One region of the Staphylococcus sp. MSU001 genome, then DNA from elsewhere that is predicted to be linked to it. Evidence: riboswitches for the same ligand, from Rfam matches in the RefSeq annotation. Region 1 holds a riboswitch; the other holds the start of a gene.
The links. A riboswitch is a leader RNA that binds a small molecule or an ion and turns the genes downstream of it on or off. The one in region 1 is predicted to bind thiamine pyrophosphate.

Region 1 (8,004 bases):
AACTCAATCTCAAAAGGAAATATTAACTGACGCGTGTAAAATACTCGTAGAATTGGGTAAGCCAGTAAAATTAGTCAAAGGAGAGTTATTTAACATAAAAATTACAACACCATATGATTTAAAAGTTGCGAATTCAATTATTACTGGAGCTGTTGATAATGATTAATCAAGTATATCAATTAGTAAGTCCAAGACAATTTGAAGCAACATTTAAAACTATTGATTTACATAATCATAATAGCAAAGTTATTGTTCGACCCTTATATTTGTCAATTTGTGCAGCCGATTTGAGATATTATTGTGGAAATAGAGATAGCAAAATCTTATCTAAGAAATTACCTATGTCATTGATTCATGAAAGTGTAGGTGAAATTGTATACGACTCTGAACATCGACTGAAAAATGGAACTAAAGTTGTTATGATTCCCAATACACCGTCTAAATCGCATAATATCATTGCAGAAAATTATTTAACTTCTAGTCATTTTAAGTCAAGTGGTTATGATGGTTTTATGCAAGATTATATAGTCATGAAACCTGATAGAGTAGTCACTTTACCACAAGAAATTGATTTGAGTGTAGCGTCGTATACTGAATTAGTTACAGTTAGTGTTCATGCAATAGATCGTTTTAAAGCAAAAGCAATACCACAATTTGAATCATTGGGGATATGGGGGGACGGTAATTTAGGATATATCACTGCAGTTTTACTAAAAAAACTATATCCTACTACTAAAATTATAGTTTTTGGAAAAACATTATATAAATTAAGCCGTTTTTCATTTGTAGATGAAATCATTCAAATTGACAATATTCCTCAACATATCAAAATTGATCATGCATTTGAATGTGTGGGTGGTAAAGGAAGTCAGCAGGCTATTGAACAAATTATCAATATTATTAATCCTGAAGGGAGTATCGCTTTATTAGGAGTGAGCGAACTGTCTATACAAGTGAATACAAGAATGGTTTTAGAAAAAGGTTTAACTATAATTGGTAGTAGCAGAAGTGGTTTAAAGGATTTTGAAAAAACTATTGAATTGTATCGTAAATATCCTGAAGTTCTTAATCAATTAGCATTACTTAAAGGTAAAGAATTTGAAATAAATACCATAGAAGACCTCATTACAGCGTTCGAATATGATATTTCTAACGCATGGGGAAAAACAGTTTTAAAATGGAATATTTAAAGAAAAGGAAACAACTATGACAAAGCAAAATATATTTATAGATGACATATATTGGGAACGTGTACAACTCTTCGTCAAAGGACATTTTGAAGGAGTAAAACCTACAAGAAATTTCCTTCTCAGAAACCTAACAGAAACAAAGCTATTAAATGCTAATCATGTTAATATTCAAGGATCAACTTTTGAGGCAAGATTTAATATTGCTATTTTAGAAAAAGGCAATTTTTTAAGTACAGGTAATTATATATTAATCAACCGACAAGAAGATGAATACGTCTGCCAAATTAATCCAAAATTTTTGAATGATAAAAAAAAGCAAATGACTTTAGAGGAGTTAAGAGATTACGACTCACTTGAGACCCAATCGTTACAAAAAAGTTATTTATTAAAAAAATATGGTAAGAGTTTTCAAAGATATAATAACAAAGAGATTAAATCTTACGTCATTGTTCCGGCAATTTCCCAAGAAATTAATGAGTTTATTTTTAAAGTTCAATATAAATCTGAAATAAAGAAAATAAGTAAACTTAAGCATTTATCATTCATATTACATAAAACTTTGAAGAAAATTAGTTTCAATGTGAGAGATAAAATCTATTTGTCGATATTTAACATTTCCAAAACAGTATATAAGAATAATAAAAATCATGTTTTGTTTACATCAGATTCTAGAGCAAATATGTCAGGAAATTTTAAATTTATATACGAAGAAATGCTTAAACAACAATTGGACAAAACACTTGTCATTCATTCCATTTTTAAACCTAATATAGCAAATAGGAGATCGTTTGTTGATAAATTAAAATTCCCATATTTTTTAGGAAAATCTAAATATATTTTGGTTGATGATTATCATCCGATGATATATAAACTTCAATTTAGAGAAAACCAAGAAATAGTTCAAGTATGGCATGCCGTGGGTGCTTTCAAGACTGTAGGATTTAGTAGAACTGGGAAAAAGGGAGGACCTTTCATAGACTCTATTGGCCATAGGAATTATAGTAAAGCTTATGTTTCGTCAAATAATGATATTCTTTACTATGCTGAAGCTTTTGGAATTGAAGAACATAAGGTTATTCCAACAGGTGTTCCACGTACGGATGTCTTGTTCTATGAATCTTATAAAACACGCATTAAACAAAGTTTAGAAACAAAATTACCAATTATAAAAAATAAAAAAGTCATTCTTTTTGCACCTACATTTAGAGGAAGTGGACATCGCACAGCACACTATCCTTTCTTTAAAATTAATTTTGCAAGATTAGCTAGTTATTGTGAAAAACATCAAGCTACTGTTTTGTTTAAAATGCATCCTTTTGTTAGAAATAAATTAAATATCCCAGCAATTTATAATAAATATTTTTTAGATATTTCAAATTACCGCGAAGTAAATGATGTATTGTTCATTACGGATATTTTAATCTCTGATTATTCTTCTTTAATCTATGAATTTTCAGTTTTTAAAAAACCAATGCTTTTTTATGCTTTTGATTTGGAAGATTATATTTACACGAGAGATTTTTATGAACCTTATGAAACCTTTGTTCCTGGTAAAATAGTGAAAACTTTTGATGAACTTATTTTAGCGTTAGAAAATAATGATTTTGAATTTGAAAAGGTAAAACCGTTTTTAAATAAGAATTTTAAATATAAAGATGGTAAATCGAGTGAACGATTAGTTAAAGATTTATTTAACAAATTTTTTCAGTAAAAGAATTTAAAGGTTCTAATTTATGCTAATTGTAACAATAAATAAATAACAAGTTAGAAAATTTATATCATAGTGAAACAACTCTAAATCTAGTTATGTCTAGTAAATTTTCAAAGTATAGTTAAGTCATTTCGTTTTTAGCAAGTTCTAGATTAGTGATGTACAATACGTATTATGAATAGAGTCTTTTAAAGTATGTATTAATTAATAAAAGTACCTAAAGAAAAATAGCCATTTTTAATTTTGAACCCAATTTTAGTTTTTATACTTAAATAAAGTTCAGTTTCCTATAATTGTCATGCAATCTATAATATAATAGTTGATGTAACTATAATTAATATAAAAATCATTTTCAGGAGAGAATTAAAAGTGGAATGGATATTATTTGATAAAGATGGTACATTGATTGAGTTTGACAGTAGTTGGGAAAAAATTGGCGTACGTCTCGTTGATCAACTTTTAGAAACCTTTCCAGTACATGATAAGGAAGCGGCACATCGCCAATTAGGCATTATCGATAAAAAAATTAAGCCAGATTCTGTTATGGGATCGGGTTCATTAGGTGAAATTATAGAGTCTTTTAATGGTGTAACAGGTAAAGAAACATCAGATTGGACAAAGGATACGAGTCAGGAACTCATTGATTCAAGAGTGCCTGAAAACAATTGGATTGATGGTGTACAAGAAACTATTCAAGCTCTTAGAAATGAAGGATATCACATAGGTATAGTAACAAGTGATACTAAAAAAGGAGTCGATCAATTTCTGGAGGAAACGCAAACTAGAAATCTCTTTGATTTAGTAATTTCTACAGAGACACACGCAGAAGAAAAGCCACATCCTAAAGTTTTAGATCCACTATTTAATGCTTTTGATGTTGAACCAGAAAAGGTAGCAATAGTAGGAGATACGGCCAACGATATGAAAACCGCGATTAATGCAAATTTAGGATTAGCTATCGGTGTGCTAACAGGCGTGGCTAAAAAAGAGGAACTCTACGACGCAGATGTCATCATTAATAGTGCAAAAGATGTTAAACAAGTTATAGAGCAATACGGAAAATAAAATTTTAAAATTGAGTAAGACGTAGATGTGTGAGTCGATTCGCACGTCTACGTCCTTTTTCTTTTAATAATACAAAAAAACATCGGTTTTATGAGTCGAGATTTAATAATGTACGTAGTGTAGATTGATTATAAGAATTTTTAAATAAAGCACGACGTTGTAGTTCTGGTATAATGTATTTTACAAAATCTTCAAGGCTATGGGGTAATGAAGGTGGCATCAGATTAAAGCCGTCTGCAACGCCTTCATTAAACCACTGCTCCATCTCATCCACTATCTCCTCAGGTGTACCTATAAGAGTAAGATGACCACCACCGGCACTTAAGTAACCTAATAATTCTCTTACAGTCGGTTGTTTATCTTTTATAATGGCTAAAACTGTTTCATATCGACCAATCGGACCTTTGAAATTTTTAACAGGAGGTAAGGGAGGAACTGGTTCATCTAATTCCCAATCTGAACAATCTTGTTGAACAAAAAAACTGAGTTGCTTTAAAGCATCTTCAATGGGTAATTTTTGATCAAGTTCTGCTTTTTTTGATAATGCTTTTTCATGGGTTTCACCTACATAAGTTACTAAACCAGGGAAAATTTTAATTTTTCTATCTGGATGTTGAGTTTTAGAAATAGCATCAGACAATTTCTTTTTATAACTACGTGCTTGCTTGATATCCCATGAAACAGAGTAAACAGCATCAGCATATTTTGCTGCTAATGCAATACCTTCTTTTGACGCACCGGCTTGCATTGATACTGGTTTACCTTGAGGACTTTGTGGTGTTGTATGTGGTCCTCGTACTTGAAAATAGTCTCCCTCATGATAAAAAGGTTTAATATCTTTAGACTCAATAATTTTGTTGTTGTTTTTATCTGGTACATAAGATGCAGTTGACCAAGAAGTGAATAGCTGATTCATTACCGATGCAAATTCATCTGCTTTTTTGTAGCGCTCATGTCTTTCTGGTAAGTATTGAAGACTGTGATTTTGGGCTTCAATATCTGTCATGGATGTGACTAAATTCCAACCCACACGGCCATGAGATAAGTAGTCTAGACTTAATAATTGACGAGAAGCGGTGAATGGATTTGAAAATGTACTCGATATTGTTGGCACTAATCCTATATGTGATGTAACTTGTGCAATAGCTGATAAGTTAATTATAGGATCAAACCAAAAAGCGGGCATAGTAGTATTATCACTTGCATTAAAGGCTTGATTATCTGCAAAAAAGACGATATCCAAAAGACCTTTTTCAGCTATTTGAGCTAAATGCTGATAATAAGATATGTTGCCGATATCCTCAATATTAGAATCTTTCATACGCCATGCCGCTTGATGATGACCACATCCGTACAGTAACACACCTATGTTAAGAAAGTGATTATTTGTCATATGAACACCTCATTAATTATTATCTTTTTGTAAAAAATACACAAACAATTAGTTCATTGTTAAACCACCGTCAACGGTAATATTTTGACCTGTTACGCCACGTGCTTCATCTGAAGCGAGATATACGACCATATTGGCTACATCTTGAGGTGATGTTACTTTTCTAAGAGGTGTAGTTTGAGCAATTAAATCAAATACTTCAGGTGTAGTGACTGCACTTGCATCAGTCGTTTTGAGTAATCCTCCAGAAACAACATTTGCTGTAATACCATATTGTCCAAGTTCTGCAGCAATATTACGAGTAAAGCCAATGAGACCTGCCTTTGCTGTTGTATACTCATGATAAGGTACGACTGGATTTTGATACAAATTGGTTCCAATGCTAACAATGCATCCACTTTGTTGTTCTATAAATTGTGGTATGACGCTTTGAGTCACATTAAATGCTCCTTTTAAAGTACCATTAAGTTGTTGTTGATAATCTTCCCAAGTTAAATCTTTAAACGATTTTTGCTGATTTGGATCAAATTTAAAATCAACAAGTGCATTATTAATGACTATATCTATTTTTCCAAAATGTTGTGTGGCAGTTTGAATCATTCGATTCACATCGTTTCTATCCGTCACATCAGCTTGAATAGCTATAGCCCTACTTTGATTATAATTTCTAATTAATTTTTCAGCTTTATCCTTATTTTGTTTGTAATTAACAACAACATTGTAGCCTTTTTCTAGTAAAGTTATTGCAATTTTAGCGCCTAATCCACGACTACTTCCTGTGATAATTGCAGTTTTTTTCATCTTCATGCCCCCAATATTTTTATTTGTATAAGAAAAAATGCACAACCTTCATGAGAAAAGTTGTGCATCCAAATCAATATATAAAGACAGAATGATAATTAGATGAGATTCAACACTTTCCTCCGCTAGTATAAGCTAGTTCAGGTTCAAAGGGTTTGGATGATATCCATCTCAGTTAAAAAACACCCCTAGTGCATATAATTCACTTATAGTATAAACATAGAATTTTTATAAAATATTGTCAACATTCTTAATAATAGCTATATCTGTTATTTTAATATTTGAGTAAAAGGTATATGAAATAACTTGTGAAAGTATACAAATATAAGCTCTAATTTTCTACAATTAGATATATTATCTCGTATCCACTTGTCGGTATGCTTTAATAACTTGAGCAATTTTATCAATGACTGGATCAAGGGAGTCTACGTCTTCGTGTATGTCATATTCATTAATATTAAGTCGAACAACAGGACATGCATTAAAATTGTTAATCCAATTTTCATACCGTTTAAATAGTTTTTTCCAATATTCTGGATCTGTATTGATTTCCATGTCACGTCCCCGCTGTTGAATACGATCAATTACTTCATCATAATCACATTCTAGATAAATCAGAACATCAGGCTTTGGAAAATAAGGTGTCATAACCATTGCATTAAATAATTCGTAATACGTGTGGTAGTCGTCAGCACTCATTGTTCCTTGTTCTTCGTGCATTTTTGCAAAAATATCCACATCTTCATAAATTGAACGATCTTGAACGAATCCGCCACCATACTCAAACATGCGTTTTTGTTCCTTAAAACGTTCAGCAAGAAAGTAAATTTGAAGATGAAAGCTCCAACGTTCAAAATTATGATAAAATTTATCTAAATAAGGATTATGGTCTACATTCTCAAAGGAAGTTTTAAAATTTAACTTGTCAGCAAGTGCTTGTGTTAACGTAGATTTACCAACCCCTACAGTGCCAGCAATGGTTATTACTGCATTTTGAGGAATACCATAATTATTCATCTTTATTTTCTCCAATCATAGGTTTTACTAAATTTAAAATATTTTGGTAATCGTAATCATTTTTAACGAAATCTTGTTGAGATGTATCAATTCGAATGACATTTGCACCGTCATTCTTTAATGATTCATAATAAGCAAGATAATCTTTTTTTAAAGTAAGTAAATAGTCATCTTCTATTTGAGATTCAAAGCTACGATTACGTTGTGCAATTCTAGATTTTAATACATCTAAATCAGCATCTAAAAAGATAATTGTATTTGGCATTTCGATATCTTCAGTTAAAATATCAAAAATACGACTGAATTTATCAAATTCTTTAGCATCTAAAGTATTTTTAGCAAAAATTTTATTTTTATGAATATGATAATCGCTAACTATACCTTGATTTAGCGACTCAATATCTCTAATCTGTTTATATCTGTTACATAAAAAGAACATTTCAGTTTGAAAACTCCACTTTTCTATATCATCATAAAAATCAGATAGAAATGGATTTTCATCAACAATTTCCTTCTCTTCATAAAAACCAAACGTCTTGCTTAAACGGTGAGCAAGAGAGGATTTACCAACACCTATAGGTCCTTCGATTGCAATAAATGGTTTATTCATAATCACTTCTCCAAATGTTAAGATAGACAATGAGTATTGTACCATAAGTGAGGTATTCCAACACATATGAAAAAAAATCATGATTACATGCGCTTAGCAATTAAAGAAGCACACAAAGCCAAAGCATTAGGAGAAGTTCCAATCGGAGCAGTTATTGTTAAAGAGGATCAAGTCATTGCACTTGCACATAATTTAAGGGAAACATTGCAGCAACCTA
Region 2 (8,004 bases), on a different contig from region 1:
AACGCTTCAATTAACGTTAGAAGTTGCACTTCAACTAGGTGACGATGTAGTTCGTACAATTGCAATGGACTCAACTGACGGCGTTCAAAGAGGAATGGAAGTTAAAGATACAGGTAGAGACATTAGTGTACCTGTCGGTGACGTAACTCTAGGAAGAGTGTTTAACGTACTAGGAGAAACTATTGACTTAGATGAAAAAATTGATGATTCAGTACGACGTGACCCTATCCATAGACAAGCTCCAGGATTCGACGAATTATCAACAAAAGTAGAAATCTTAGAAACTGGTATTAAAGTAGTAGACTTATTAGCACCTTACATAAAAGGTGGTAAAATTGGATTATTTGGTGGTGCCGGTGTAGGTAAAACCGTACTGATCCAAGAACTTATTAATAACATCGCTCAAGAACACGGTGGTATTTCAGTATTCGCTGGTGTTGGTGAACGTACACGTGAAGGTAATGATCTTTACTATGAAATGAGCGACAGTGGTGTTATCAAGAAAACTGCAATGGTCTTTGGTCAAATGAACGAGCCACCTGGTGCACGTATGCGTGTAGCATTATCCGGATTAACAATGGCTGAATATTTCCGAGATGAAGAAGGCCAAGATGTGTTATTATTCATTGATAACATTTTCAGATTCACTCAAGCTGGTTCAGAAGTTTCTGCGTTATTAGGTCGTATGCCATCAGCTGTTGGTTATCAACCTACACTTGCTACAGAAATGGGTCAATTACAAGAACGTATAAGTTCAACAAATAAAGGTTCAGTTACATCAATTCAAGCTGTTTTCGTACCAGCCGACGACTATACTGACCCTGCGCCAGCAACAACGTTCGCTCACTTAGATTCAACAACAAACTTAGAGCGTAAATTAACAGAAATGGGTATTTATCCTGCTGTAGACCCACTTGCTTCTACATCTAGAGCTTTGGAACCTTCAGTAGTAGGTCAAGAGCATTATGATGTGGCACGTGAAGTTCAATCTACTCTACAAAAATATAGAGAGTTACAAGATATAATTGCGATTCTTGGTATGGATGAATTATCTGATGAAGATAAACAAACTGTGGAACGAGCACGTAGAATTCAATTCTTCTTATCACAAAACTTCCACGTTGCAGAACAATTTACTGGACAAAAAGGTTCATATGTACCTGTTAAAACAACAGTTGCAGACTTCAGAGATATTTTAGATGGTAAGTATGACCATATTCCTGAAGACGCATTCCGTTTAGTAGGTAGCATGGAAGACGTAATTGAGAAAGCAAAAGATATGGGTGTTGAAGTCTAATAATTAGGAGGTATGGATAATGAATACACTTAGACTAAATATTGTCACTCCTAATGGTTCTGTCTATGAACGTGAAGACGTTGAGATGGCTGTCTTACAAACAACAGCTGGAGAAATGGGGATTATGTATGGTCACATTCCAACTGTTGCTGCATTAAAAACAGGTCATGTGAAAGTTAATTTTCACAATGGAAATGAATTTATTGCTGTAAGTGATGGCTTTATTGAAGCAAGACAACATCAATTATCAATTATCGTCCAAACGGCCGAACCTGCTAGTGAAATCGATGTTGAAAGAGCTAAGTTAGCTAAGTCGAGAGCAGAATCACATTTAGAAGATGATGATGATAATACAGACATAAATAGAGCTAAAAGAGCACTTGAACGAGCAAATAATCGTTTACGTGTTGCAGAATTACAATAATTAAAAAAGGTTCGATAGTATATTTTAATGACTATCGAACCTTTTTTTAAATTCTAAAATATTAAAAACTAATATCCATTTTTATAAGTATCTTTATTGCCTCTTTTCGTGTACAATGTTATACAGTAATCTTACGAAGGAGCTTAATATGGATTATCTTGGTCAGTTCGCAATTGTACATTTAATCTTACATGTTGTTTGTATTTGCGTAGCTTATTGGGCTTTAAATTCCATAAAATTAGATCAACTTTTTAAAAAGGGCTACCCATTACAAGTTCAAGTTTGTATGATTTTTATTTCTATTTTACTGGGTACGGCAGTCAGTAACTTTATAGTTGATTTATTGCAATATTCAACTCAAGTGAAATACTTGATAAAATAACTTTGTAATTGTTATTTAATTTATAGGTTAAATGTGATCATATGACGAATATTTAATTATAATGTTGGGAAATGAATAACTGATTAGAGTTTTAAGTGGAGGATTAAAGATGGATAAAATAGTAATAAATGGTGGAAATCGTTTAACAGGTGAAGTAAATGTTGAAGGAGCTAAAAATGCTGTATTACCTGTACTTACAGCGTCATTACTTGCTTCAGAAGGACAAAGTAAACTAGTTAATGTCCCAGAGTTAAGTGATGTTGAAACAATCAATAATGTATTATCTACACTCAATGCAAATGTAGAGTATGATAAAGATAAAAATGCAGTTAAAGTTGATGCAACTAAAACTTTAAATGAAGAAGCCCCTTATGAATATGTGAGTAAAATGCGAGCAAGCATCTTGGTTATGGGACCATTACTCGCTCGATTAGGGCATGCTATTGTTGCTTTGCCAGGAGGATGTGCGATTGGAACACGTCCTATTGAGCAGCACATTAAAGGATTTGAAGCTTTAGGTGCAGACATTCATTTAGAAAATGGAAATATTTATGCAAATGCTAAAGATGGATTAAAGGGAGCACATATCCATTTAGATTTTCCGAGTGTAGGTGCAACTCAAAATATTATTATGGCAGCGTCCTTGGCATCAGGAAAATCTATCATTGAGAATGTCGCTAAAGAACCTGAAATTGTTGATTTAGCTAATTATATTAATGAAATGGGCGGTAAAATCACAGGTGCTGGTACTGATACCATTACGATACATGGTGTTGAAAAACTTTACGGTGTTGAACATGCAATTATACCAGATAGAATTGAAGCTGGAACGCTACTTATCGCAGGTGCAATAACTCGTGGTGACATATTTGTACGTGGTGCAATTAAAGAACATATGGCTAGTTTAATATATAAGCTTGAAGAGATGGGGATAGATCTTGAATATAATGAAGAAGGTATAAGAGTTACAGCAAATGGAGATTTAAATCCAGTAGATGTAAAAACTTTACCTCACCCAGGTTTCCCAACTGATATGCAATCTCAAATGATGGCTTTATTATTAACAGCAAATGGACACAAAGTGATTACTGAGACAGTTTTTGAAAATAGATTTATGCATGTTGCAGAATTTAGAAGAATGAATGCGAATATAAGTGTTGAAGGAAGAAGTGCTAAAATTGAAGGAAAAAGCCATTTACAAGGTGCTCAAGTTAAAGCCACGGATTTAAGAGCTGCTGCAGCCTTAATCTTAGCTGGTTTAGTTGCCGAGGGAACTACGCAAGTGACTGAGTTAAAGCATCTTGATAGAGGATACGTCAATTTGCATGGAAAACTAAAAAGTCTAGGTGCAAACATAGAACGAGTTAATCAATAATATTATTACAGCTTAAGCACGGAGGTTTTAAAAATGGAAACGATTTTTGATTATAATCAAATTAAACAAATTATCCCACACAGACAACCTTTTTTACTAATAGATAAAATTGTAGAATATGATGAAGGTAAAAGATGTGTAGGACTAAAGCAAGTATCGGGTAATGAACCATTTTTCCAGGGACATTTCCCTAATTACGCTGTGATGCCTGGTGTTCTCATAACGGAGGCTTTAGCGCAAACTGGTGCAGTAGCTATGTTAAATAGCGAAGAAAATAAAGGAAAAATAGCATTATTTGCAGGCATTGATAAGTGTCGCTTCAAAAAACAAGTCGTACCTGGAGATACATTAATGTTGGAAGTTGAAATAACTAAAATAAAAGGTCCTATAGGTAAAGGTTCGGCTAAAGCGACTGTTGATGGCCAACTTGCTTGTAGCTGTGAACTTACTTTTGCTATTCAAGATGCTTAACCTTAGATAATTAAACTCTTAAGGTAAAATAATTCGTATTGTGATAATAAAATAGTAAAAACATATTTAAAGAAAGTTGCACAGATTATTGACCTAACTTTTCATGTCTATTGAATTTCTGGTTGAAATGCTCTAAGTCAGGTCTCGTCTGAAAATATAAGTATCAATAGTAGTGCTTTTTAATATAGCAATTAGTGTTCGTATAGAGCCTGGAACAATGGTTAATTCATGTTCTAGGCTTTATTTATGTTCAACATTTAAATTTGTATATGATTTAAATATATGAAAATTAAATGTTTTATAATTACCCTATGTGTTTATCTTTCGATTTTCTCATCTTTCAACTTAGGTTTTGATTGCATCATACGATTAAATGTTTTTTTTAACTTTTCACCAGTAAGTCCTTCATCAACTAATTCTTCTAATAAACTCTCAGCGTATTCTTGTCTCAAAGTGTAGATGTGACATTCTAAAACGACTGACATTGAATATTTAAAATTTTTAACGCTTTTAACTGTTGCATTAAATAACGCTGGATCGTTAGCAGGTCTTGTAATAACTACTCTAATATCTAAAAGTTGTTTGTTTTCCTTATATTGATTAAATGTTTCATAGTGTTCATTTGAAATAACTATTTCTAGTAACCACCCAGTGCCACTTCCCTCTTTATTTATAATCACACCATCTTCAATGGCGTATTCGGATATAGCACCATGTTCATTCACAATTTGAAATCTTACTGCCTTAAAAGTTTTCATAATATCACTTCTCCAAATTTTTTTATTCATACAAAAATATAAATTTATGTCAGATTTAGATATAATACTTCAATATTTTCTTTAAATATATCAAAATCTCATCATCATTTACTAACAATTTCAATAAAATTGTGGTTTTGACCAGTGAACTAAGCTCAGTTATGATTAGAGCATAAGAAGGAGGTGACACATGTTAAATAAAATAGTCATTGTTGGTAGAATGACGAAAGATGCTCAAATATATGAAAAGGAGGATAACAAAATAGCAACATTTTGCGTTGCTACAGAAAGAAACTACAAAGATGATAATAACGAAATTTCTTCAGATTATTTGCTTTGTAAAGCTTTCGGTAAAACTGCCACTAATATTGAAAAGTACACTAGTCAAGGTACTTTAGTAGGTATAACTGGGCAAATGCGTTCAAGAAAATATGAAAAAGAAGGCCAAACACATTTTGTTACAGAATTATACGTTGAAACAATTAAATTCATGTCCCCAAAAAATAAAAACAATGAAACTCCCTCTGATAATCAATTTGAAAACAACACTTATCAACCTGATGATTTAGAAATAATTCATATTTAAACAACTAACTTTTCCTTTAAAACTCCATCCTATATTTAATAAATTAATTTATCCTTTCTTTCAATTATACTCGAGCGGCCTTTGTTAATCATAAAACATTAATTAAAGGTCGCTTTAAATACATATCAAAGGCCTATAATTTTGATAATTATCTGATAAATTTCATTTATATTACAACGATATTGTGATAATGTGACTCGAAAAAACTATCATGATAGGAATCATTACGGTTATTCATTAGAATTAGTATACTATTTAATGTAATTGCAGTGTAAAAAACTGGCGTTTATTTTTATTTCAGTGTAACCTGCACGATTTTTATAGATGTTACAGTAGGTTACGTAAACAAATTAAGAAAACAAATCACTTTTAGGAGGATTTTTAATAATGAAAAAAACATTAGTTGCATCATCATTAGCTATAGGACTAGGCGTTGTAGCAGGCAACGCAGGACATGACGCACATGCAAGTGAGACTACAAATGTTGATAAAGCAGAATTAGCTCAAAAAGCGTTAACTAATGATCAATCACTAAATGAAAGCCCTGTTCAAGAAGGTGCTTATAACATTAATTTTGATTACAATGGCAATTCTTATCATTTTGAATCTGATGGTTCTACTTGGAGTTGGAGTTATGAATCAACAAACAATGCTACGCAACCTGTTCAACCAAGCCAATCTCAAGTAGCAACACAACAACAACCTGTACAAGTATCAGCACCACAAAATGAGCAAACAGCGCAACCACAAACAAAATCAACATCTGCAAGTCAAACTTCTTCAAGTAAAGCTTCAAGTGGTTCATCAGTAAATGTAAATTCACATTTACAACAAATTGCTCAACGTGAATCAGGTGGCGATATTCATGCAATAAACCCATCTTCAGGTGCAGCAGGTAAATATCAATTCTTACAATCAACTTGGGATTCTGTTGCTCCAAGTCAATATAAAGGTGTATCACCTGCAAAAGCTCCAGAAAGCGTACAAGACAAAGCAGCAGTAAAATTATATAATACTGGTGGCCCAGGTCATTGGGTAACTGCTTAATTAAAATATGAAGTATGTACCATCTTCTCGAATTTGAGAAGATGGTTTTTTATTATACGACTTATTTGATTTACATGTAATCGTTTGCTATGGTTGATAATGAATCATATATTATTTACTACTAGGGGAGCCAAAAGGCTGAGATGAATGTATTCAGACCCTTATAACCTGATTTGGTTAATACCAACGTAGGAAAGTAGTTATTAACTATTCGTCATTAAGATGTCTTGGTCTAACTACTTTCCTCGTTGGGAAGTAGTTTTATTTTTTGAGGAGGCTAATTATGACATTTTCAAAAGAGTTGAGGGAAGCATCAAAACCTATTATTGATGACATTTACAATGATGGTTTTATTCAAGATTTACTAGCAGGTAAGTTATCTAATCAAGCTGTAAGACAATACTTAAGAGCAGACGCTTCTTATTTAAAAGAGTTTACAAATATTTATGCAATGCTCATACCCAAAATGAGTTCCATGGATGATGTTAAATTTCTAGTAGAACAAATTGAATTTATGTTAGAAGGAGAAGTTGAAGCGCATGAGGTTCTAGCTGATTTCATTAATGAACCATATGAAGAAATAGTAAAAGAAAAAGTATGGCCACCAAGTGGTGATCATTATATTAAACACATGTACTTCAATGCATTTGCACGTGAAAATGCAGCCTTCACGATTGCAGCGATGGCACCATGTCCATACGTTTACGCTGTCATTGGTAAACGTGCGATGGAAGATCCAAAATTAAATAAAGAATCAGTGACTTCTAAATGGTTCCAATTTTATAGTACTGAAATGGACGAACTTGTTGATGTGTTCGATCAATTGATGGACCGTTTAACTAAACATAGTAGTGAGACTGAAAAAAATGAAATTAAAGAAAATTTCTTGCAAAGTACTATTCATGAGAGACATTTCTTCAATATGGCATATATTAATGAAAAATGGGAATATAGGGGAGATAATAATGCATAAACCTAAAATTGCACTAACAATAGCAGGCACAGACCCCACCGGTGGGGCAGGTGTTATGGCGGATTTAAAATCATTTCACGCGTGTGGCGTTTATGGTATGGCCAGTATAACAAGTATCGTTGCTCAAAATACTCTAGGAGTTCAACATATTCATAATTTAGAAACTTCATGGGTAAAGGAACAACTTGATAGTGTGTTTGATGATGAATTACCACAAGCTATCAAAACGGGTATGATTGCAACAAAAGAAACGATGGAGTTGATTCAAAGTTACTTAAAGGAACATTCCAATATTCCTTATGTGATTGATCCAGTTATGCTTGCCAAAAGTGGTGATTCATTGATGGATGACAATACTAAAAATCATTTGCAATCAACATTATTACCTTTGGCTGATGTTGTCACTCCGAATATACCTGAAGCTGAAGAAATTACTGGTATTAAAATTAACGATGAAGAAAGTATACGTAAAGCAGGTCAAATCTTTATTAATGAAATTGGTAGTAAGGGCGTTGTAATTAAGGGTGGACATTCAGCCGATTTAAATAATGCTAAAGATTTTCTTTTCACTAAGAATGAAACGTATACATTTGAGAACAGACGCTTTGATACTAAACATACGCATGGAACTGGTTGTACTTTTTCAGCAGTCATTACAGCAGAATTAGCTAAAGGTCGTTCCATAAATGAT

Region 2: linked by a shared signal. The riboswitch ahead of tenA (thiaminase II) and the one ahead of ACVBFA_RS09380 (3-oxoacyl-ACP reductase) in region 1 are both predicted to bind thiamine pyrophosphate.

Annotation. Positions count from the first base shown of each region.
Region 1 covers NZ_JBRIKK010000019.1:5,062-13,065, reverse strand. The annotation lists gene ACVBFA_RS09405 (IspD/TarI family cytidylyltransferase) at 1-166, shown strand, start outside; gene ACVBFA_RS09400 (alcohol dehydrogenase catalytic domain-containing protein) at 159-1,190, shown strand; gene ACVBFA_RS09395 (CDP-glycerol glycerophosphotransferase family protein) at 1,207-2,901, shown strand; gene ACVBFA_RS09390 (HAD family hydrolase) at 3,271-3,966, shown strand; gene ACVBFA_RS09385 (NtaA/DmoA family FMN-dependent monooxygenase) at 4,055-5,359, opposite strand; gene ACVBFA_RS09380 (3-oxoacyl-ACP reductase) at 5,408-6,160, opposite strand; TPP riboswitch at 6,261-6,360, opposite strand; gene ACVBFA_RS09375 (deoxynucleoside kinase) at 6,515-7,177, opposite strand; gene ACVBFA_RS09370 (deoxynucleoside kinase) at 7,170-7,787, opposite strand; gene tadA (tRNA adenosine(34) deaminase TadA) at 7,854-8,004, shown strand, end outside.
Region 2 covers NZ_JBRIKK010000012.1:23,662-31,665, reverse strand. The annotation lists gene atpD (F0F1 ATP synthase subunit beta) at 1-1,297, shown strand, start outside; gene ACVBFA_RS06985 (F0F1 ATP synthase subunit epsilon) at 1,317-1,721, shown strand; gene ACVBFA_RS06980 (DUF1146 family protein) at 1,870-2,103, shown strand; gene murA (UDP-N-acetylglucosamine 1-carboxyvinyltransferase) at 2,213-3,478, shown strand; gene fabZ (3-hydroxyacyl-ACP dehydratase FabZ) at 3,512-3,949, shown strand; gene ACVBFA_RS06965 (YwpF-like family protein) at 4,267-4,707, opposite strand; gene ACVBFA_RS06960 (single-stranded DNA-binding protein) at 4,898-5,293, shown strand; gene ACVBFA_RS06955 (transglycosylase family protein) at 5,681-6,340, shown strand; TPP riboswitch at 6,454-6,552, shown strand; gene tenA (thiaminase II) at 6,624-7,313, shown strand; gene thiD (bifunctional hydroxymethylpyrimidine kinase/phosphomethylpyrimidine kinase) at 7,306-8,004, shown strand, end outside.